3 regions of the Proteocatella sp. QWL-06 genome follow, and region 3 is predicted to be linked to each of the others. Evidence: a T-box and tRNA genes for the amino acid it is inferred to sense, from the RefSeq annotation. Region 3 holds a T-box; the other regions hold tRNA genes.
The links. The T-box of region 3 lies ahead of leuS (leucine--tRNA ligase). A T-box ahead of a tRNA ligase gene usually reads a tRNA of that ligase, here a tRNA-Leu.
Positions count from the first base shown of each region.

Region 1 (7,335 bases), 690 kb from region 3:
AAACTACTAATAATTAAGAGGAGTGTGTTAAAGATGGAAGTAAAAAATGTACAAGAATCGCTTAATCCATTTGAAATTGCACAAAGACAGGTAAAAAATGCTTGTGACAAATTAGGCGCAGAACCAGCAGTTTATGAGATTTTAAAAACTCCACAGAGAGTTGTAGAAGTATCATTCCCAGTTAAGATGGATGATGGTTCAGTTAAAACAATAACAGGTTACAGATCTCAGCACAACAACGCGTGTGGTCCTTACAAGGGCGGAATAAGATTCCATCCAGGAGTTACTCTTGACGAAGTTAAGGCTCTTTCTACATGGATGACATTCAAGTGTTCAGTTACAGGAGTACCTTACGGCGGAGGAAAAGGTGGAATAGCTATCGATCCTAAAGACTTCTCTAAAGCTGAGCTTGAGAGAATCTCAAGAGGATTCGCTGCAGCAATCGCTCCATTCATAGGAGAAAAAGTAGATATACCTGCACCAGACGTTAACACTAACGGACAGATAATGGCTTGGATGGTTGACGAGTACGAGAAAGTAACTGGAGAATATGCTCCAGGCGTATTCACTGGAAAGCCAGTTGAGTTCGGTGGATCACTTGCAAGAACTGAAGCTACTGGATACGGTGTTGCTCTTATGGCAAAAGCTGCTGTTGAGAAGCTTAACATCGACTTCAAGGGAGCAAGAGTTGCTATCCAGGGATTCGGAAACGTTGGAAGCTACACTGCTCTTTACGCTCACAGACTTGGAGCAAAAGTTGTTGCTATATCAGATATATTCTGCACAGTATACAATGAAGACGGAATCGACATCGAAAGAATGTTCAAGGATCCAGTAAAACCAATCAAAAACGACAACTACGGAACAGAAATCACTAAAGAAGAATTCTTCGCTCTTGAGCTTGATGCACTTATCCCATGTGCACTTGAGAATCAGATCACTTCTGCAAACGCTGGAAGCATAAAAGCTAAAGTTGTTTGTGAGGGAGCTAACGGACCAACTACTCCAGAAGCTGATGCTATACTTGCTGAGAACAACGTACTTCTTGTTCCAGACATACTTGCAAATGCTGGTGGAGTTACTGTTTCTTACTTCGAGTGGGTTCAGAACCTTCAGAGATTCAGCTGGACATTCGAAGATGTTCAAAATAAGCAGGAAGGCCTAATGTACAAAGCATTTGATGACATCTGGAAACTTATGGATGAATTCAAGGTTGACATGAGAACTGCTGCTTACATGATGAGTATCAAGAGAATTCAGGTTGCTATGAAACTAAGAGGATGGTACTAATATCCAGCCTTTAAATAACCACAAAAAAGACTGCATATTGCAGTCTTTTTTATTATACATTTTATTTATATTTTAGTATGATTTGCCCATTATAAGCATTCTGTCTGTCTCTTTTCCACAAACTATACACTTGTTGTATCCAAGGTCTACCTTGTCAAATGGCATACATCTTGTGCTTATTCCAGTCTCATCCTTTATCTTCTCTTCACATGCAGGATCATCACAAAGCATTGCATAAGCATAGCCCGTCTTGTCCTCAAATGACTCCTTGAGCTCATCATAGCTGTTTACAGTCCATGTCTTCTCATCTCTGAACTGTGAAGCTCTTTCGAAAAGACTGCTCTGGATGTTCTCTAACAGACCCTTAAGGTCATTTTCAAGATTATCCATTGAAAGCGTAGACTTCTCACAAGTATCTCTTCTAAAGATAGTTACCTGATTCTTCTCTATATCCTTAGGTCCAATCTCGATTCTTACAGGAACACCCTTCATTTCCCACTCATTGAACTTATATCCAGGTGTTTTTGACGTATCATCGTCAAGCTCAACCTTGAATTGCGACTTCAGCCTGTCACTAAGCTCCTGAGCCTTTTCAAGAACGCCTGCCTTGTTAGCTGCAACTGGAACTATAACTACCTGAATTGGAGCTATTCTTGGAGGAACTACAAGTCCCCTGTTATCACTGTGTACCATAACCATTGCACCTATAAGTCTTGTCGTAGTAGCCCATGATGATGTCCATGCATACTTGTGCTTTCCATCTCTGTCAAGGAACTTTATGTCGAACATCTTTGTAAAGTGCTGTCCAAGGTTGTGTGAAGTTCCCGCCTGAAGCGATTTTCCGTCTCTCATCATTGCTTCTATGGTATATGTCCTAAGGGCACCTGCAAATTTCTCCTGCTCCGTCTTTACCCCTAATTTAAGTGGAATTGCCATATGCTCTTCTACAAACTCTCTGTACAGCTCAAGTATCATCAGGCACTCTCTGTCTGTATCCGCCTCATCAGCATGTACAGTATGGCCTTCATGCCAAAGGAACTCAGATGTTCTAAGGAAAGGTCTTGTAGTCTTTTCCCATCTTACAACGCTGTTCCACTGATACATAAGGAATGGAAGGTCTCTGTATGATTTTATCCATTTTGAGAACATCGGACATATTATCGTCTCTGATGTAGGTCTAACAAAAAGTCTTTCAGGGAGTTCATTGTCTCCATTGTGAGTTACCCATAGAACCTCTGGTGCAAAACCTTCAAAGTGATCCACCTCTACCTGAAGCAGATGCTCAGGAATCAGCAGCGGGAAGTAAGCAGGCTTGTGTCCTGTCTCCTTGAATTTTCTGTCTTCCCATTCAACTATATTTTCCCATATAGCATAACCGTATGGCCTTATTATCATAGCCCCTTTAACCGGCGCATAGTCTGCAAGCTCTGCCTTAAGCACTATATCCGTATACCACTGTGCAAAATCTTCATCCATGCTTGTAATCTCTTTTACAAATTCTTGTTTCTTTTCTGCCACTTTTGTTTCCTCCTTATATTAAAAAATATTATTATGCAGTTAAAAATGCAAATAAAAAAGCCTCCGTCCGACAAAAGGGACGAAGGCATATTCTCCGTGGTACCACCCAAATTGATACATGATAAATGTATCCACTTGATGTCTTTAACGCAGACTTACGGTAAGTATCAGTTACTGCTCCAAGGTAGGTTTCAGAAAACATTTTTCTAATGAAAGCTCTCAGCCGACGACTTTCAATCTCTTTTAGATAATAATTTCCCTACTGGCCTCTTCATGGCATTTTTATTGTACATGTTAAGATTATATTATCTGAATCATATATTGTCAAGCTTAATTAAATCAGATTATACAATATTTTGATAAAAGCACCAACCTCGAGGCAAGTCCTTGCGAGATTGATGCGAATGGTGTGCCCAGAGGGATTCGAACCCCCGACCTTTTGGTTCGTAGCCAAACACTCTATCCAGCTGAGCTATGGGCACATATCTTAAATATAGGTTCATACAAAAATTGACCTCTAAAGGTCAATTTTAATTAATGGTGCGGTTGGAGGGACTTGAACCCCCACGCACTGGGCGCCAGATCCTAAGTCTGGTGCGTCTGCCAATTCCGCCACAACCGCATTTTAATATGGAGGCGACATCCAGATTTGAACTGGAGATGAAGGAGTTGCAGTCCTCTGCCTTACCACTTGGCTATGTCGCCATATTACTGATATTCTGATTTAGTGGGGTGAGTAATGGGATTCGAACCCACGGCCTCCAGAGCCACAATCTGGCGCTCTAACCGACTGAGCTATACCCACCATTGATCAATCAAAATGAAAATGGTCGAGGTGGAGAGACTCGAACTCCCGGCCCCATGGTCCCAAACCACGTGCGCTACCAAACTGCGCTACACCTCGATTATCATTTTTTGCTATGTCATCCTTTTGAAAGGATGGTGGGCCTTCAGAGACTCGAACTCCGGACCTACCGGTTATGAGCCGGGCGCTCTAACCAACTGAGCTAAAGGCCCCCACATGGTAGCGGCAACAGGATTCGAACCTGTGACCTTTCGGGTATGAACCGAACGCTCTAGCCAACTGAGCTATGCCGCCATAATAGGATTTGTATATTTTGTTTTTCTGTATTTCAGATGGTGCCCAGAGCCGGAATCGAACCAGCGACACGAGGATTTTCAGTCCTCTGCTCTACCGACTGAGCTATCTGGGCAGTTTTGGCGGAGAGGGTGGGATTCGAACCCACGGCCCATTACTGAGTCACTGATTTTCAAGACCAGCTCCTTAAACCGCTCGGACACCTCTCCGGATGTTACTGAAATATAAAATGGTGACCCATCCGCGACTCGAACGCGGGACACCCTGATTAAAAGTCAGGTGCTCTGCCGACTGAGCTAATGGGTCCTGGCTGGGGATGCAGGACTCGAACCTACGAATGCCAGGATCAAAACCTGGTGCCTTACCGACTTGGCGAATCCCCAACTTAATGGTGTGTCTGGAGGGATTCGAACCCCCGACACCCGGCTTAGAAGGCCGGTGCTCTATCCGACTGAGCTACAAACACATGATATGATATATTATGCTACCGCATTTTTGGAGCGGAAGACGGGATTCGAACCCGCGACCCTCGCCTTGGCAAGGCGATGCTCTACCACTGAGCCACTTCCGCGTAGTGGTGCGGTTGGAGGGACTTGAACCCCCACGCACTGGGCGCCAGATCCTAAGTCTGGTGCGTCTGCCAATTCCGCCACAACCGCATTTAATATGGAGCTGGCAATAGGAATCGAACCTACAACCTGCTGATTACAAGTCAGCTGCTCTACCGTTGAGCCATGCCAGCATATTAAACTCTTTTTTATTCATTTATATAATGGCGATCCGGAAGGGGCTCGAACCCTCGACCTCCAGCGTGACAGGCTGGCATTCTAACCATCTGAACTACCGGACCGCATATATATGGTGGGACCAACAGGGCTCGAACCTGTGACCCCCTGCTTGTAAGGCAGGTGCTCTCCCAGCTGAGCTATGATCCCATATTGGTGACCCCTAGGGGAATCGAACCCCTGTTACCGCCGTGAAAGGGCGGTGTCTTGACCGCTTGACCAAGGGGCCTTACTGGAAAGAAATTTTTTTGGTTGCGGGGGCAGGATTCGAACCTACGACCTTCGGATTATGAGCCCGACGAGCTACCAACTGCTCCACCCCGCGATATTATGAATTATTAAGTTTTTTGTTGAAATATGGTGCCGAAGACCGGGGTCGAACCGGTACGATTATCTCTAATCGCAGGATTTTAAGTCCTGTGCGTCTGCCTGTTCCGCCACTCCGGCATGTTTTTTGGCTCCGAAGGTGGGATTCGAACCCACAACCTATCGATTAACAGTCGAGTGCTCCGCCTTTGAGCTACTTCGGAACAAAAAATTGGCTACGTCCTACTTTCCCAGGAGGCTGCCCTCCAAGTATTATCAGCGATGCAGGGCTTAACTTCTGTGTTCGGAATGGGAACAGGTGTATCTCCTACTCTATTGCAACCATATTAATTTGGATGGATGTACCATCAAAACTGCATGCCAATCTAAGCTTCGCTTCTTTTTTCTTCCAGGTAAATTTTGGTCAAGTCCTCGATCTATTAGTACTCATAAGCTACATACATTACTGCACTTACACCTTGAGCCTATCAACCACGTAGTCTTCATGGGATCTTACTCCTTACGGATGGGAAATCTTATCTTAAGGGTGGCTTCGTGCTTAGATGCCTTCAGCACTTATCCATTCCGCACATAGCTATCCAGCTGTGCCACTGGCGTGACAACTGGTGCACCAGAGGTGCGTCCAACCCGGTCCTCTCGTACTAAGGTCAGCTCCTCTCAAATTTCCTACGCCTGCGACGGATAGGGACCGAACTGTCTCACGACGTTCTGAACCCAGCTCGCGTACCACTTTAATGGGCGAACAGCCCAACCCTTGGGACCTACTACAGCCCCAGGATGTGATGAGCCGACATCGAGGTGCCAAACCTCCCCGTCGATGTGGACTCTTGGGGGAGATCAGCCTGTTATCCCCAGGGTAGCTTTTATCCGTTGAGCGATGGCCCTTCCACTCGGTACCACCGGATCACTAAGCCCGACTTTCGTCCCTGCTCGACCTGTATGTCTTGCAGTCAAGCTCCCTTTTGCCTTTACACTCTTCGCACGATTTCCGACCGTGCTGAGGGAACCTTTGGGCGCCTCCGTTACTCTTTAGGAGGCGACCGCCCCAGTCAAACTGCCCGCCAAGCAGTGTCCCAGACGAGGATTCACTCGTCGTGGTTAGAACTCAAACAATACAAGGGTGGTATCCCAACGGCGGCTCCAACGAGACTGACGTCCCATCTTCTTAGCCTCCCACCTATCCTGTACATGTATTGCCTAAATTCAATGCTAAGCTACAGTAAAGCTCCATGGGGTCTTTCCGTCCTGTCGCAGGTACCCGGCATCTTCACCGGGACTACAATTTCACCGAGTCTGTTGTTGAGACAGTGCCCAAATCGTTACGCCTTTCGTGCGGGTCGGAACTTACCCGACAAGGAATTTCGCTACCTTAGGACCGTTATAGTTACGGCCGCCGTTTACTGGGGCTTAAGTTCACTGCTTCGATTGCTCTGACAGATCCCCTTAACCTTCCAGCACCGGGCAGGCGTCAGCCCCTATACTTCACCTTGCGGTTTTGCAGAGACCTATGTTTTTGGTAAACAGTCGCTTGGGCCTATTCTCTGCGGCCTGATTTCTCAGGCACCCCTTCTCCCGAAGTTACGGGGTAATTTTGCCGAGTTCCTTAACAACAGTTCTCTCGCTGGCCTTAGGATTCTCTCCTCACCCACCTGTGTCGGTTTGCGGTACGGGCACCTTGATCTAACTAGAGGCTTTTCCTGACAGCGTGAAATCGCAGACTTCGTTACTTAATTTCACTCCCCGTCACGCCTTGGCATTGTACCTGTGGATTTGCCTGCAGGTACTGCCTTGACGCTTGGACGCGCATAACCAACAGCGCGCTTCTGCTATCCTTCTGTGTCACCCCATTGCTCAAACGATCTTTGGTGGTACGGGAATCTACACCCGTTGTCCATCACCTACGCCTTTCGGCCTCGGCTTAGGCCCCGACTAACCCTGAGAGGACGAACCTTCCTCAGGAAACCTTGGGTTTTCGGCCTGGGGGATTCTCACCCCCATCTCGCTACTCATGCCAACATTCTCACTCGTATACTGTCCACTGCTCCTTACGGTACAGCTTCAGCCTGTATACGACGCTCTCCTACCACTCTCCTTACGGAGAATCCGTAGCTTCGGTAATATGTTTGAGCCCCGGTAATTTTCGGCGCGGGACCACTCGACCAGTGAGCTATTACGCACTCTTTAAATGAGTGGCTGCTTCTAAGCCAACATCCTGGTTGTCTGTGCAATCCCACATCCTTTTCCACTTAACATATATTTTGGGACCTTAGCTGACGGTCTGGGCTGTTACCCTCTTGACCATGGACCTTATCACCC
Region 1 covers NZ_CM178755.1:428,905-436,239, reverse strand. The annotation lists gene AC4PGZ_RS02215 (Glu/Leu/Phe/Val family dehydrogenase) at 34-1,290, shown strand; gene proS (proline--tRNA ligase) at 1,363-2,808, opposite strand; T-box leader at 2,881-3,092, opposite strand; tRNA gene AC4PGZ_RS02205 (tRNA-Arg) at 3,214-3,290, opposite strand; tRNA gene AC4PGZ_RS02200 (tRNA-Leu) at 3,347-3,430, opposite strand; tRNA gene AC4PGZ_RS02195 (tRNA-Cys) at 3,440-3,513, opposite strand; tRNA gene AC4PGZ_RS02190 (tRNA-His) at 3,537-3,613, opposite strand; tRNA gene AC4PGZ_RS02185 (tRNA-Pro) at 3,636-3,712, opposite strand; tRNA gene AC4PGZ_RS02180 (tRNA-Ile) at 3,749-3,825, opposite strand; tRNA gene AC4PGZ_RS02175 (tRNA-Met) at 3,831-3,907, opposite strand; tRNA gene AC4PGZ_RS02170 (tRNA-Phe) at 3,947-4,022, opposite strand; tRNA gene AC4PGZ_RS02165 (tRNA-Ser) at 4,028-4,116, opposite strand; tRNA gene AC4PGZ_RS02160 (tRNA-Lys) at 4,138-4,213, opposite strand; tRNA gene AC4PGZ_RS02155 (tRNA-Gln) at 4,215-4,290, opposite strand; tRNA gene AC4PGZ_RS02150 (tRNA-Arg) at 4,297-4,373, opposite strand; tRNA gene AC4PGZ_RS02145 (tRNA-Gly) at 4,404-4,478, opposite strand; tRNA gene AC4PGZ_RS02140 (tRNA-Leu) at 4,483-4,566, opposite strand; tRNA gene AC4PGZ_RS02135 (tRNA-Thr) at 4,575-4,649, opposite strand; tRNA gene AC4PGZ_RS02130 (tRNA-Asp) at 4,681-4,757, opposite strand; tRNA gene AC4PGZ_RS02125 (tRNA-Val) at 4,767-4,842, opposite strand; tRNA gene AC4PGZ_RS02120 (tRNA-Glu) at 4,847-4,921, opposite strand; tRNA gene AC4PGZ_RS02115 (tRNA-Met) at 4,942-5,017, opposite strand; tRNA gene AC4PGZ_RS02110 (tRNA-Leu) at 5,051-5,139, opposite strand; tRNA gene AC4PGZ_RS02105 (tRNA-Asn) at 5,148-5,222, opposite strand; rRNA gene rrf (5S ribosomal RNA) at 5,229-5,345, opposite strand; rRNA gene AC4PGZ_RS02095 (23S ribosomal RNA) at 5,419-7,335, opposite strand, start outside.
Region 1: it encodes a tRNA-Leu, which carries the amino acid that the T-box ahead of leuS (leucine--tRNA ligase) is inferred to sense. The anticodon was not compared.

Region 2 (7,335 bases), 700 kb from region 3:
AGTGCAGTGAGGGGAACCCGGAGAACTGAAACATCTAAGTACCCGGAGGAAAAGAAAGAAAACTCGATTCCCTAAGTAGCGGCGAGCGAAAGGGGAACAGCCTAAACCTGATCGGTTTTCCGGTCAGGGGTTTTGGACACCATCATGGAATAGAGGTATCATAGTAGAAGAGCTTTGGAAAGAGCCGCCGCAGAGGGTAACAGCCCCGTAAACGAAATGAGAAGACTTCCAGGTGTATCCAGAGTACCACGAGACACGTGAAACCTTGTGGGAAGATAGGGGGACCACCCCCTAAGGCTAAATACTACCTGGCGACCGATAGAGAATAGTACCGTGAGGGAAAGGTGAAAAGAACCCCGGGAGGGGAGTGAAATAGAACCTGAAACCTTATGCTTACAAGCTGTAGGAGCACGTTAATGTGTGACTGCGTACTTTTTGTAGAACGGGCCAACGAGTTGCGGTATTGAGCAAGGTTAAGGACTTCTGGTCCGAAGCCGTAGCGAAAGCGAGTCTTAACAGGGCGAAAGTTCAATGCTGCAGACCCGAAACCAGGCGACCTATCCATGGTCAGGTTGAAGTTTCCTTAATCGGAAATGGAGGACCGAACCCACGCACGTTGAAAAGTGCGGGGATGAACTGTGGATAGCGGTGAAATTCCAATCGAGCCTGGAGATAGCTGGTTCTCTCCGAAATAGCTTTAGGGCTAGCGTCGAGGTTAAGATTGCGGGAGGTAGAGCACTGAATGTCCTAGGGGCCCTTTGGGTTACCGAAGACTATCAAACTCCGAATGCCCGTACATCATACTCGGCAGTCAGACTATGGGTGATAAGGTCCATGGTCAAGAGGGTAACAGCCCAGACCGTCAGCTAAGGTCCCAAAATATATGTTAAGTGGAAAAGGATGTGGGATTGCACAGACAACCAGGATGTTGGCTTAGAAGCAGCCACTCATTTAAAGAGTGCGTAATAGCTCACTGGTCGAGTGGTCCCGCGCCGAAAATTACCGGGGCTCAAACATATTACCGAAGCTACGGATTCTCCGTAAGGAGAGTGGTAGGAGAGCGTCGTATACAGGCTGAAGCTGTACCGTAAGGAGCAGTGGACAGTATACGAGTGAGAATGTTGGCATGAGTAGCGAGATGGGGGTGAGAATCCCCCAGGCCGAAAACCCAAGGTTTCCTGAGGAAGGTTCGTCCTCTCAGGGTTAGTCGGGGCCTAAGCCGAGGCCGAAAGGCGTAGGTGATGGACAACGGGTGTAGATTCCCGTACCACCAAAGATCGTTTGAGCAATGGGGTGACACAGAAGGATAGCAGAAGCGCGCTGTTGGTTATGCGCGTCCAAGCGTCAAGGCAGTACCTGCAGGCAAATCCACAGGTACAATGCCAAGGCGTGACGGGGAGTGAAATTAAGTAACGAAGTCTGCGATTTCACGCTGTCAGGAAAAGCCTCTAGTTAGATCAAGGTGCCCGTACCGCAAACCGACACAGGTGGGTGAGGAGAGAATCCTAAGGCCAGCGAGAGAACTGTTGTTAAGGAACTCGGCAAAATTACCCCGTAACTTCGGGAGAAGGGGTGCCTGAGAAATCAGGCCGCAGAGAATAGGCCCAAGCGACTGTTTACCAAAAACATAGGTCTCTGCAAAACCGCAAGGTGAAGTATAGGGGCTGACGCCTGCCCGGTGCTGGAAGGTTAAGGGGATCTGTCAGAGCAATCGAAGCAGTGAACTTAAGCCCCAGTAAACGGCGGCCGTAACTATAACGGTCCTAAGGTAGCGAAATTCCTTGTCGGGTAAGTTCCGACCCGCACGAAAGGCGTAACGATTTGGGCACTGTCTCAACAACAGACTCGGTGAAATTGTAGTCCCGGTGAAGATGCCGGGTACCTGCGACAGGACGGAAAGACCCCATGGAGCTTTACTGTAGCTTAGCATTGAATTTAGGCAATACATGTACAGGATAGGTGGGAGGCTAAGAAGATGGGACGTCAGTCTCGTTGGAGCCGCCGTTGGGATACCACCCTTGTATTGTTTGAGTTCTAACCACGACGAGTGAATCCTCGTCTGGGACACTGCTTGGCGGGCAGTTTGACTGGGGCGGTCGCCTCCTAAAGAGTAACGGAGGCGCCCAAAGGTTCCCTCAGCACGGTCGGAAATCGTGCGAAGAGTGTAAAGGCAAAAGGGAGCTTGACTGCAAGACATACAGGTCGAGCAGGGACGAAAGTCGGGCTTAGTGATCCGGTGGTACCGAGTGGAAGGGCCATCGCTCAACGGATAAAAGCTACCCTGGGGATAACAGGCTGATCTCCCCCAAGAGTCCACATCGACGGGGAGGTTTGGCACCTCGATGTCGGCTCATCACATCCTGGGGCTGTAGTAGGTCCCAAGGGTTGGGCTGTTCGCCCATTAAAGTGGTACGCGAGCTGGGTTCAGAACGTCGTGAGACAGTTCGGTCCCTATCCGTCGCAGGCGTAGGAAATTTGAGAGGAGCTGACCTTAGTACGAGAGGACCGGGTTGGACGCACCTCTGGTGCACCAGTTGTCACGCCAGTGGCACAGCTGGATAGCTATGTGCGGAATGGATAAGTGCTGAAGGCATCTAAGCACGAAGCCACCCTTAAGATAAGATTTCCCATCCGTAAGGAGTAAGATCCCATGAAGACTACGTGGTTGATAGGCTCAAGGTGGAAGTGCAGTAATGCATGCAGCTTATGAGTACTAATAGATCGAGGACTTGACCAAAATTTACCTGGAAGAAAAAAGAAGCGAAGCTTTAGATTGGCATGCAGTTTTGATGGTACATCCATCCAAATTAATATGGTTGCAATAGAGTAGGAGATACACCTGTTCCCATTCCGAACACAGAAGTTAAGCCCTGCATCGCTGATAATACTTGGAGGGCAGCCTCCTGGGAAAGTAGGACGTAGCCAATTTTTTGTTCCGAAGTAGCTCAAAGGCGGAGCACTCGACTGTTAATCGATAGGTTGTGGGTTCGAATCCCACCTTCGGAGCCAAAAAACATGCCGGAGTGGCGGAACAGGCAGACGCACAGGACTTAAAATCCTGCGATTAGAGATAATCGTACCGGTTCGACCCCGGTCTTCGGCACCATATTTCAACAAAAAACTTAATAATTCATAATATCGCGGGGTGGAGCAGTTGGTAGCTCGTCGGGCTCATAATCCGAAGGTCGTAGGTTCGAATCCTGCCCCCGCAACCAAAAAAATTTCTTTCCAGTAAGGCCCCTTGGTCAAGCGGTCAAGACACCGCCCTTTCACGGCGGTAACAGGGGTTCGATTCCCCTAGGGGTCACCAATATGGGATCATAGCTCAGCTGGGAGAGCACCTGCCTTACAAGCAGGGGGTCACAGGTTCGAGCCCTGTTGGTCCCACCATATATATGCGGTCCGGTAGTTCAGATGGTTAGAATGCCAGCCTGTCACGCTGGAGGTCGAGGGTTCGAGCCCCTTCCGGATCGCCATTATATAAATGAATAAAAAAGAGTTTAATATGCTGGCATGGCTCAACGGTAGAGCAGCTGACTTGTAATCAGCAGGTTGTAGGTTCGATTCCTATTGCCAGCTCCATATTAAATGCGGTTGTGGCGGAATTGGCAGACGCACCAGACTTAGGATCTGGCGCCCAGTGCGTGGGGGTTCAAGTCCCTCCAACCGCACCACTACGCGGAAGTGGCTCAGTGGTAGAGCATCGCCTTGCCAAGGCGAGGGTCGCGGGTTCGAATCCCGTCTTCCGCTCCAAAAATGCGGTAGCATAATATATCATATCATGTGTTTGTAGCTCAGTCGGATAGAGCACCGGCCTTCTAAGCCGGGTGTCGGGGGTTCGAATCCCTCCAGACACACCATTAAGTTGGGGATTCGCCAAGTCGGTAAGGCACCAGGTTTTGATCCTGGCATTCGTAGGTTCGAGTCCTGCATCCCCAGCCAGGACCCATTAGCTCAGTCGGCAGAGCACCTGACTTTTAATCAGGGTGTCCCGCGTTCGAGTCGCGGATGGGTCACCATTTTATATTTCAGTAACATCCGGAGAGGTGTCCGAGCGGTTTAAGGAGCTGGTCTTGAAAATCAGTGACTCAGTAATGGGCCGTGGGTTCGAATCCCACCCTCTCCGCCAAAACTGCCCAGATAGCTCAGTCGGTAGAGCAGAGGACTGAAAATCCTCGTGTCGCTGGTTCGATTCCGGCTCTGGGCACCATCTGAAATACAGAAAAACAAAATATACAAATCCTATTATGGCGGCATAGCTCAGTTGGCTAGAGCGTTCGGTTCATACCCGAAAGGTCACAGGTTCGAATCCTGTTGCCGCTACCATGTGGGGGCCTTTAGCTCAGTTGGTTAGAGCGCCCGGCTCATAACCGGTAGGTCCGGAGTTCGAGTCTCTGAAGGCCCACCATCCTTTCAAAAGGATGACATAGCAAAAAATGATAATCGAGGTGTAGCGCAGTTTGGTAGCGCACGTGGTTTGGGACCATGGGGCCGGGAGTTCGAGTCTCTCCACCTCGACCATTTTCATTTTGATTGATCAATGGTGGGTATAGCTCAGTCGGTTAGAGCGCCAGATTGTGGCTCTGGAGGCCGTGGGTTCGAATCCCATTACTCACCCCACTAAATCAGAATATCAGTAATATGGCGACATAGCCAAGTGGTAAGGCAGAGGACTGCAACTCCTTCATCTCCAGTTCAAATCTGGATGTCGCCTCCATATTAAAATGCGGTTGTGGCGGAATTGGCAGACGCACCAGACTTAGGATCTGGCGCCCAGTGCGTGGGGGTTCAAGTCCCTCCAACCGCACCATTAATTAAAATTGACCTTTAGAGGTCAATTTTTGTATGAACCTATATTTAAGATATGTGCCCATAGCTCAGCTGGATAGAGTGTTTGGCTACGAACCAAAAGGTCGGGGGTTCGAATCCCTCTGGGCACACCATTCGCATCAATCTCGCAAGGACTTGCCTCGAGGTTGGTGCTTTTTTATATGATGAAGCGGAGCTTCCATATGCTGGAGACTTCATTATTAAAGTCATTAATTATTTATACAATGACATATTAAAAATAGGGAAAATAGTATTGACAAAGATTGCATATGGTGGTATTATAATAAAGCTTCATAAAAACAGTTTTTACAAAATTATCAGCACTGGAAAAAAATACAAAAAAACAAAAAAACGTGTTGACAAAATTTAAAAACAAGAGTATACTAATAAAAGTCGCCGGGAGATAAACTTGAACGCGACAACACAGAAATATGAACCTTGAAAACTAAACAGCAGAATATACAAACCATTTAGATGAGAGCCTTCGGGTGATCATCAAAAAAAGAAACAAACCGTAATTTCAATTTATTGAGATAACAAAATAGATATGTCGGATGTTTAATCCGGCCAGTCAAACCATTAAATTTAAGAGTTTGATCCTGGCTCAGGATGAACGCTGGCGGCGTGCTTAACACATGCAAGTCGAGCGGACTTATTATTCAACACTGAGAGCTTTATATAAAAAGCCAGCGTAATTGTGAATTTCAACCTTGGTTTTCAAGGGTAGAAGAAATTCGCATTCGCCAAAAGTGCTTACACAGCCCCTGACGGGGATAGAGCCTTGAGTGTTGAATAATAAGTTAGCGGCGGACGGGTGCGTAACGCGTGGGTAATCTGCCCTTGTCACCGGGATAACACATCGAAAGGTGTGCTAATACCGGATGAAATACAGACCTGGCATCGGGACTGTATCAAAGTCATGCGGACAAGGATGAGCCTGCGTCTGATTAGCTTGTTGGTGGGGTAAAAGCCTACCAAGGCGACGATCAGTAGCCGACCTGAGAGGGTGATCGGCCACACTGGAACTGAGACACGGTCCAGACTCCTACGGGAGGCAGCAGTGGGGAATATTGCACAATGGGCGCAAGCCTGATGCAGCAACGCCGCGTGAGTGATGAAGGCCTTCGGGTCGTAAAACTCTGTCCTAAGGGAAGATAATGACGGTACCTTAGGAGGAAGCCCCGGCTAACTACGTGCCAGCAGCCGCGGTAATACGTAGGGGGCAAGCGTTATCCGGAATTACTGGGCGTAAAGGGTGCGTAGGTGGCCTGACAAGTCAGGGGTCAAAGGCAACGGCTCAACCGTTGTAAGCCCTTGAAACTGTCGGGCTTGAGTTCAGGAGAGGAAAGCGGAATTCCTAGTGTAGCGGTGAAATGCGTAGATATTAGGAGGAACACCAGTGGCGAAGGCGGCTTTCTGGACTGATACTGACACTGAGGCACGAAAGCGTGGGGAGCAAACAGGATTAGATACCCTGGTAGTCCACGCCGTAAACGATGAGTACTAGGTGTCGGCCCTAAGGGTCGGTGCCGCAGTTAACACATTAAGTACTCCGCCTGGGAAGTACGCTCGCAAGAGTGAAACTCAAAGGAATTGACGGGGACCCGCACAAGTAGCGGAGCATGTGGTTTAATTCGAAGCAACGCGAAGAACCTTACCTAAGCTTGACATCCCTCTGAAAGCCCCTTAATCGGGGCCCCTCTTCGGAGCAGAGGTGACAGGTGGTGCATGGTTGTCGTCAGCTCGTGTCGTGAGATGTTGGGTTAAGTCCCGCAACGAGCGCAACCCTTGTCTTTAGTTGCCAGCAGCTTGGCTGGGCACTCTAGAGAGACTGCCGAGGATAACTCGGAGGAAGGTGGGGATGACGTCAAATCATCATGCCCCTTATGCTTAGGGCTACACACGTGCTACAATGGCTGTTACAAAGGGTTGCCAAGCCGCGAGGTGGAGCTAATCCCATAAAGACAGTCTAAGTTCGGATTGCAGGCTGAAACTCGCCTGCATGAAGCTGGAGTTACTAGTAATCGCAGATCAGAATGCTGCGGTGAATGCGTTCCCGGGTCTTGTACACACCGCCCGTCACACCACGGGAGTTGGGGGGGCCCAAAGTCAACTATCCAACCGTAAGGGGGAAGTTGCCTAAGGCAAAACCAATGACTGGGGTGAAGTCGTAACAAGGTAGCCGTATCGGAAGGTGCGGCTGGATCACCTCCTTTCTAGGGAGAAACTATTCTGCTGTTTAGTCTTGAGGGTTCATCTCTCAAATAATATTCAATGACCAGTGGGGGCTTAGCTCAGCTGGGAGAGCACCTGCCTTGCACGCAGGGGGTCAAGGGTTCGATCCCCTTAGTCTCCACCATTAAAACATTGAATATATTGTACCTTGAAAACTGCATACCAATTAAAAGAAACACATCTTTTAATTCCAGAATATAAATTACAGATGATACGCAAAGACGAAGAAAGAAATACAAATATACTAATCACCCTAAAAGTTGATAAAGT
Region 2 covers NZ_CM178755.1:420,289-427,623, forward strand. The annotation lists rRNA gene AC4PGZ_RS01970 (23S ribosomal RNA) at 1-2,737, shown strand, start outside; rRNA gene rrf (5S ribosomal RNA) at 2,812-2,928, shown strand; tRNA gene AC4PGZ_RS01980 (tRNA-Asn) at 2,935-3,009, shown strand; tRNA gene AC4PGZ_RS01985 (tRNA-Leu) at 3,018-3,106, shown strand; tRNA gene AC4PGZ_RS01990 (tRNA-Met) at 3,140-3,215, shown strand; tRNA gene AC4PGZ_RS01995 (tRNA-Glu) at 3,236-3,310, shown strand; tRNA gene AC4PGZ_RS02000 (tRNA-Val) at 3,315-3,390, shown strand; tRNA gene AC4PGZ_RS02005 (tRNA-Asp) at 3,400-3,476, shown strand; tRNA gene AC4PGZ_RS02010 (tRNA-Thr) at 3,508-3,582, shown strand; tRNA gene AC4PGZ_RS02015 (tRNA-Leu) at 3,591-3,674, shown strand; tRNA gene AC4PGZ_RS02020 (tRNA-Gly) at 3,679-3,753, shown strand; tRNA gene AC4PGZ_RS02025 (tRNA-Arg) at 3,784-3,860, shown strand; tRNA gene AC4PGZ_RS02030 (tRNA-Gln) at 3,867-3,942, shown strand; tRNA gene AC4PGZ_RS02035 (tRNA-Lys) at 3,944-4,019, shown strand; tRNA gene AC4PGZ_RS02040 (tRNA-Ser) at 4,041-4,129, shown strand; tRNA gene AC4PGZ_RS02045 (tRNA-Phe) at 4,135-4,210, shown strand; tRNA gene AC4PGZ_RS02050 (tRNA-Met) at 4,250-4,326, shown strand; tRNA gene AC4PGZ_RS02055 (tRNA-Ile) at 4,332-4,408, shown strand; tRNA gene AC4PGZ_RS02060 (tRNA-Pro) at 4,445-4,521, shown strand; tRNA gene AC4PGZ_RS02065 (tRNA-His) at 4,544-4,620, shown strand; tRNA gene AC4PGZ_RS02070 (tRNA-Cys) at 4,644-4,717, shown strand; tRNA gene AC4PGZ_RS02075 (tRNA-Leu) at 4,727-4,810, shown strand; tRNA gene AC4PGZ_RS02080 (tRNA-Arg) at 4,867-4,943, shown strand; rRNA gene AC4PGZ_RS02085 (16S ribosomal RNA) at 5,412-7,046, shown strand; tRNA gene AC4PGZ_RS02090 (tRNA-Ala) at 7,114-7,189, shown strand.
Region 2: it encodes a tRNA-Leu, which carries the amino acid that the T-box ahead of leuS (leucine--tRNA ligase) is inferred to sense. The anticodon was not compared.

Region 3 (7,335 bases):
TTCTACATAGAATCGAAGATTTGCAGCTGGAAGCCAAGAGAATAAATGAAATTACCAATGCAGTGACAGAAATCAGTGATAAGACGAATATACTTTCACTTAATGCATCTATTGAAGCTGCCAGAGCGGGAGAGCATGGCAGAGGATTTGCCGTTGTGGCCGATGAAGTACGAAACCTTGCACAGCAATCCGCTGAACAAGCAAAACAAATAAAAGTTATAATTGACTCTATCAATATATCCATAAAAGAAATTGCAGAAGACAGTAAAAACAGCTTTTCCAACATTCAAAACGACATTGAATATGCAGATAGTTCAAAGAAAAGCAGCGAAGCAATGATCGAGGCATCGCACAGAACCTATGAATCTATTGAAAAAATAAAGAATGACTCCAGTAATACTTATGAAATAGTAAACTCGACTACATCCTTGTTTGACCAGATAACAGAAACTACAAGAAAATCCGCTGCCTCTTCCGAGCAAATTTCTGCAGCGACGCAAGAACAGGCTGCCAGCATGACCAATTCACTGGAAATAGTCAAAGGACTTGCAAGCATGGCTGCTAAATCCGAAAGAGATATCAAAGACTATATCAGCAAAATAAAAATTACAGATAAAATGAAAAGTGACATAAATTCTGCATTCTCCGTACTGGAGGAAATATCCAAAGATCTTAACTCAGGAAATTCAGATATCAGAAACTATTCCAGCAAGCTGAAATCTTACAAGACCAGAGAAAAAACCATAGAATATATCGGTATCCTTGATATCAAGGGAGAAATGGTAAGCGCCGCAGACCCTATAGACAAAAGCAACAACATGTATAACCACAGACCATATTTTATGGAGTCAATAAAAGGAAAAAAATTCCAGTCTGAGCCATACATATCCAATGTAACCTTTGGATATTGTACAGCTATTTCCATACCTTACAGAAAACCAAATGGGGAAATTGTAGGTGTAATAATGGCTGACATAAATATTGAAAGCTAAAAATAATATAAATTATGATAGACCGGTGGTGCAGAAAGCCTGCATGACCGGTTTTTGCACCATAAAAATCTAAATTGTATACAAATAAAATATGACGGAAATTCAAAGTACATTTCCCATATTATAAATTTTGAATTTTTGTGTTATTATTCTAATATAGAACATACCATTTAGATTTGTTCTAATAATTTGAATTTCCAGAGAGGAGCTACAAAGTGTTTCCAATTCAAAATGAACATAAAATTATCATGAATTCAACTACTTCTGCCATACGACAAAATCCATCAGCATCTGAATGTTTTTCAGACATCCTTTCTGAAAAATCAAGTATCTCAGAATACATGGATTCTATTTTTCAAAAGGCATCAGCACAATATGATGTGCCTGCAAATTTACTGAAAGCTGTTGCAAAAGCGGAGTCAAACTTCAATCCTAAAGCGGTTTCCGGTTCCGGTGCTGCCGGAGTCATGCAACTCATGCCAAAAACTGCCGAGTATCTTGGCGTAAAAGATATATTTGATGCTGAACAAAATATTATGGGCGGTGCAAAATATCTGAGTGAATTGATAAAAAAATACGACGGAAATACCGCACTTGCACTGGCAGCATATAATGCAGGAAGTGGTAATGTCGCAAAGTACGGAGGAATACCACCTTTCAATGAAACAAAAAATTACATCAGTAAAGTAATGTCATATACTAAAGAGGGAATGGATACATCTTATTTCTCTGCTACAAATAGCTCTTCAGATATTTCAAATAAAACAGCGGAGAATATTTACAATTTCAATGATTTTTCCAATGAAAATTATTTACTTTTCATTGAAAATCTAAAGTTGGAAATGAGCAATGCTTTGCATAAGGATTATTCAAATGAATTACTCGTGAGCAGAGTTAAGATAAATTACTTATAATTTACAATTCAAATAACTACTTCTTTCAGACCCGAAAGTGAAAAAGACATGCAGAATTTCTTTGATCTGCTGGCAGATTCGTTTGATGTTAATGGGACCTGGTTTCAACTGGCTATATGTATCAAAAACAGTGGTATAATGATAGGAGATATTGGAATTCATTTTCTCAACGATGGATTTCAGACTGAAATAGGATATACGATCTGTCCTGAATATCAGAAAAACGGATACGCTTTAGAAGCTGTACACTCTGTGCTAAATTACATTTTCACAAAACTTGATAAACATAGGATGACTGTGTTTATGCTATTCTTCGAGAAGAATGGATTTAAATTAACGAAAATACAGTCAACTGATATTTTGAAAATTTCACGAGGAGGAAAATTATGAATATAGTTTATGAAAAAATTACAACTAAAAATCTAAACGATTCAATTAAATCTTTAGAAGATAATTTGAAAAAGCACGGTTTCGGTATATTGTGGCAACTTAATTTCAAGGAAAAGCTTGAAGAAAAGGGATTAGAATTCAAGGATGATTTTGTTATACTTGAGGTATGTAACCCAAAACAGGCAAAAGAAGTATTGGAAGAAAATATTCATATAGGCTATGTACTACCTTGTAAAATGGTAGTAAGAAGTGAGAATAATAAGACATATATAGGAATGACAAGTCCGGAAATTTTAATAGGATTATTTGAAAGTCCAGAATTAAAAGAAATTGCAAAAAAAGTTGAAGAATCACTTCGAAATTCTATTGAAGCTTCAATTTGAAAGACGGACCGATAAACATAAATCAAAATTATGTTTTCATAAACATCCACATAAAATGGATTTTTGTTTTCTCAAAATAAAAGCGGACCAGTTTGATTTGACAGATGTCACTTCATGTATGGTCCGTTTTCTTGAGCTTACATATATCCACTTATTCTTCCTTAAATTTTAACTTTTTTGCACTGCATAAATTTTCTTCTTTTTTTGCTGTTCTTCCGCATTTCCTGCAAACGAATTTAGCATCTGAAACAAGTTTGATATATTCTTTTATGTCTTTATCCAAAATATCATCCTTTACAAGTTTACATAATTTTTTCGACATGGCCTTCTCCTTTTACTTTTTGCTGTAACTTGAATCATATATAAGTTTATTACCCCAAAAAGCCGGATAATATTTATTTCTTTTCTAATATGCTGATATAAATCCAAATAAGGACCCCAAAATAAGGAGTCCTTATGAATAATTCTATTTTACTACGATGTTGAATATCTTCCCATTTACAAATATTTCTTTTACTATTGTCTTTCCTTCCATGAATGACATGAGCTTCTCATCTTTTCTCAAAACTTCTTTTGCCGTTTCTATGTCTGCGTCTCTGGATATCAGTATAGTACCTCTAACTTTTCCATTGAATTGTACGGGCATCTCAATCTCGCTGTCAATAGTAAGATCTTCATTCCACGCCGGCCATGCAGTCTGATTAAGCATTCCGTCAAAACCCTGGACTTCCCATATTTCTTCAGTAATATGAGGAGTAACTGGATAAAGAAGAGTTACGAAATCTCTAAGCTCATCTTTTGTTATATATCCGCTTGCATTAAAATCGTTTATAGCTGACATCATAGCCGCAATTGCCGTGTTGAATTTCATTGCTTCCAGGTCCTGAGATACTTTCTTTATTGTCTTATGCATAAGTGATGTATGATTCTTTGAGTAACCCGGCTCATCACTGACCATATCCTGAAGCTTCCATACTCTGTCGAGGAACCTCTTGCATCCTTTAACGCTTGAATCTGACCATATAGCTGGTTTTTCATATTCACCAATGAACATAACATAGGCTCTTAGTGTATCCGCTCCATAGGCATCAATTATATCATTTGGATTAATTACATTTCCTCTTGATTTTGACATTTTCTCACCGTCTCCACCAAGGACAAGTCCCTGGGCAGTCCTTTTTGCATAAGGCTCCTTATAAGGTACAGCTCCAATGTCATAGAGGAATCTATGCCAGAATCTTGAGTAGATAAGATGACGGGTAACGTGCTCCATCCCGCCGTTATACCAGTCAACCGGCCCCCAGTACTCCAGATTTTCCTTCGATGCAAGCTCATTCTCATTTGAAGGATCCATATATCTAAGGAAATACCATGAAGACCCAGCCCACTGAGGCATGGTATCCGTTTCTCTTTTTGCATCAGCATTACAGCATGGGCATTTCACATTAACCCATTCAGGGATGTTAGCAAGCGGTGATTCTCCAGTTTCTGTAGGCTTGAAATTCTCAACAACAGGAAGTGTCAGAGGAAGCTCTTCTTCTGGTACAGGAACCATTCCGCACTTTTCACAGTGAATTATAGGAATTGGCTCTCCCCAGTATCTCTGTCTGTTGAAGGCCCAGTCTTTCATCTTATAGTTGACCTTCTTGCAGCCAAGATTATTATCACTAAGATACTGAATCATTTTTTCAATTGCTTCCTTAACCTGCATTCCGTTCACTATAGGAGAGTTCACCATTACTCCATTTGCAATATCAGTATAAGCCTCTTCCTCTATGTTTCCGCCACTTATTACCTCAATTATAGGAATATCGAATTTTTTTGCAAATTCCCAGTCTCTCTTGTCGTGAGCTGGAACCGCCATAATCGCTCCAGTTCCATAACCCATCATTACATAATCAGAAATCCACACTGGTATTTCTTCTCCGGAAACAGGGTTTATGGCCTTTATCCCTTTAAGCTCCACACCGGACTTGTCCTTAGCAAGCTGAACTCTTTCAAATTCTGTTTTCTTTTTGGCTTCGTTCTTATAATTCTCAACCTCGTCCATATTGCTTATTTCCGAAGAAAGAGTATCTATAAGAGGGTGTTCAGGAGCTATTACCATAAATGTTGCTCCATATATAGTATCTGCTCTTGTAGTGAATACTTCAAGGTTAATGTCATGGTTCTTTATATTGAATTTGATTTCTGCACCATAAGACCTTCCGATCCAGTTTTCCTGCTCAAGCTTTATTCTTGGAAGAAAATCAAGATTTTCGAGCTCATCAAGAAGCTTGTCAGCATATTCTCTTATTCTAAGGAACCACACATCTTTTTCCATCTGTACAACTTCGCTTCCGCATCTGTCACATACTCCATCCTGGGACTCTTCATTCGCAAGCACTACTTTACAGCTGTTGCAGAAATTCACATATGTTTTGTCCTTAAAGGCAAGATTATGCTTGAAAAGCTGAAGGAAAATCCATTGTGTCCATTTATAATACTTCTCATCAGTTGTATCTACAGTTCTGCTCCAGTCGAAAGAATAACCTGCAGCTTTTAGCTGGCTGGTGAATACCTTGATATTCTCGTCTGTAACTTCGCGTGGATGCTTGCCAGTCTGAATTGCGTAATTCTCAGTAGGTAGTCCAAAAGCATCCCAGCCTATTGGAAAAAGAACATTGTAACCTTCAAGCCTTCGCTTTCGGGAAATAACTTCCAATGATGTATATGCTCTTATATGGCCAACGTGAAGACCCGCACCTGATGGATATGGAAATTCAACAAGATTGTAGTATTTAGGCTTGCTTTTGTCATCTGATGCCTTGAATGTGTCATTCTTTTCCCAGATGTCCTGCCATTTTTTTTCAATGATACTTGGATTATATTCCATGATATAACACTCCCTTTTAAGAAAATTTTTCAATAAAAAAATCCCCATCTCACTATAGAGACGAAGATCGCGGTACCACTCTAATTGACAGTATGAAAACATACTATCCACTCAAAAGTCGCTAACGTGACAATCCGGCAAACACTAATTACTTATCCATTGACATACAAGGGCCAGGTTCGTGATTGCAACTCACAGGCGAGTTCGGGGTTAGTTTTGCCGCATCGCACCAATCTGCAGCTCTCTGAAAAAACTAATGAATCCTAATACTCCTGATCACAGTTTCATTCATAAGATAATACCACGATATTATTTAAAAATCAATATTATTTTCAGTCACATGTGGAAATATATTTAAAAACGATATATAATCATGATATGAACCATTGAAACAGACTGATAAATAATTAAACGAGGTAAACAATGAAATCTGCTTATATTGAAGAACAGATACAAAACCTTCCAGATAAACCTGGAGTATATATAATGAAAGATGAAAACGAAAAAATAATCTATGTCGGAAAGGCAATATCTCTTAAAAAGCGCGTACGGCAGTATTTTAGAGATAATCATTCGGATCCTAAAGTAAAAGCCATGGTCATTAAAATAGCTGAATTTGAATATATAATTACCGACAATGAGCTTGAAGCATTAATTCTTGAAAATAACCTGATTAAAAAGCACAAGCCATATTACAATATACTCCTCAAGGACGATAAGACATATCCTTATATAAAAATCACGCAGGAAGATTATCCACGAATACTGAAGACAAGAAAAATCATAAAGGATGGAGCCCTTTATTTTGGCCCATATACAAATGTTTTTGCTTTAAATTACTACATTGATGCTATAAATGAGATTTTCATGCTCAGAGACTGTAACAGGAATATAGCAAAATCAATTGCAAACAGAGAGAGGCCTTGTCTGAATTACTATATAAAAAAATGCAGTGCTCCATGCAACGCAAAGATAAGCAAAGAGGACTATCGGGAAGAAGTTGAGAACGTTACGCAGATTCTCAAGGGAAATGCCGGGATTATAAAAGACTATCTTAAAGATAAGATGTACAAATGCTCCAGAGATCTGAATTTTGAAGAAGCTGCGAGATATAGAGACAAAATAAATAATCTTGAAAAATTGTATGAAAAGCAAAAAATAGTTTCAAATGATATCGATAAGAACCAGGACTATGTTGTCTACAGCTATGACGATGCAAATGTTGTATTCAGTATACTTTTTGTAAGAAATGGAAAAGTAATGGGTCAGGAAAGCTTCTATTTCGACATAACTCTCGATGTTATTGAAGACATGTACAATTCCTTTCTGATGCAGTATTATTTCGACAAGGATTCTCTCCCCGATGAGATAATTATTGAAAAGGAAATTTCGGACAGGCCTCTCCTCGAAGAATATCTAAGCAACCGAAAGAGTAGAAAAATGCCTATTATTGTTCCTCAGAAAGGCAAAAAGAAAGATATGCTTGAGTTTGCAAAAAAGAATGCACACGAACAGTTCAAAATAAAGAGGATTAAGGAATTGAACAAGAGATCGCATTACGATGTTTCGCTAAAAGAACTCTCTTCGATTCTAAATCTTGGGAAAATTTCCATTATAGAAGCCTACGATATTTCAAACATCCAGGGGACAAGCTCCGTAGGTGTCAAAGTTGTATATAAGAATGGCAGAAAATCTCCAAAAGACTACAGGCGCTACAGGATAAAAACTCTCACTGGCAAGAGCGATGATTACGCCTCTATGAGAGAAGTTCTCGAAAGAAG
Region 3 covers NZ_CM178755.1:1,123,083-1,130,417, reverse strand. The annotation lists gene AC4PGZ_RS05415 (methyl-accepting chemotaxis protein) at 1-992, shown strand, start outside; gene AC4PGZ_RS05410 (lytic transglycosylase domain-containing protein) at 1,208-1,906, shown strand; gene AC4PGZ_RS05405 (GNAT family N-acetyltransferase) at 1,913-2,296, shown strand; gene AC4PGZ_RS05400 (DUF302 domain-containing protein) at 2,293-2,679, shown strand; gene AC4PGZ_RS05395 (hypothetical protein) at 2,831-3,001, opposite strand; gene leuS (leucine--tRNA ligase) at 3,146-5,554, opposite strand; T-box leader at 5,608-5,843, opposite strand; gene uvrC (excinuclease ABC subunit UvrC) at 5,978-7,335, shown strand, end outside.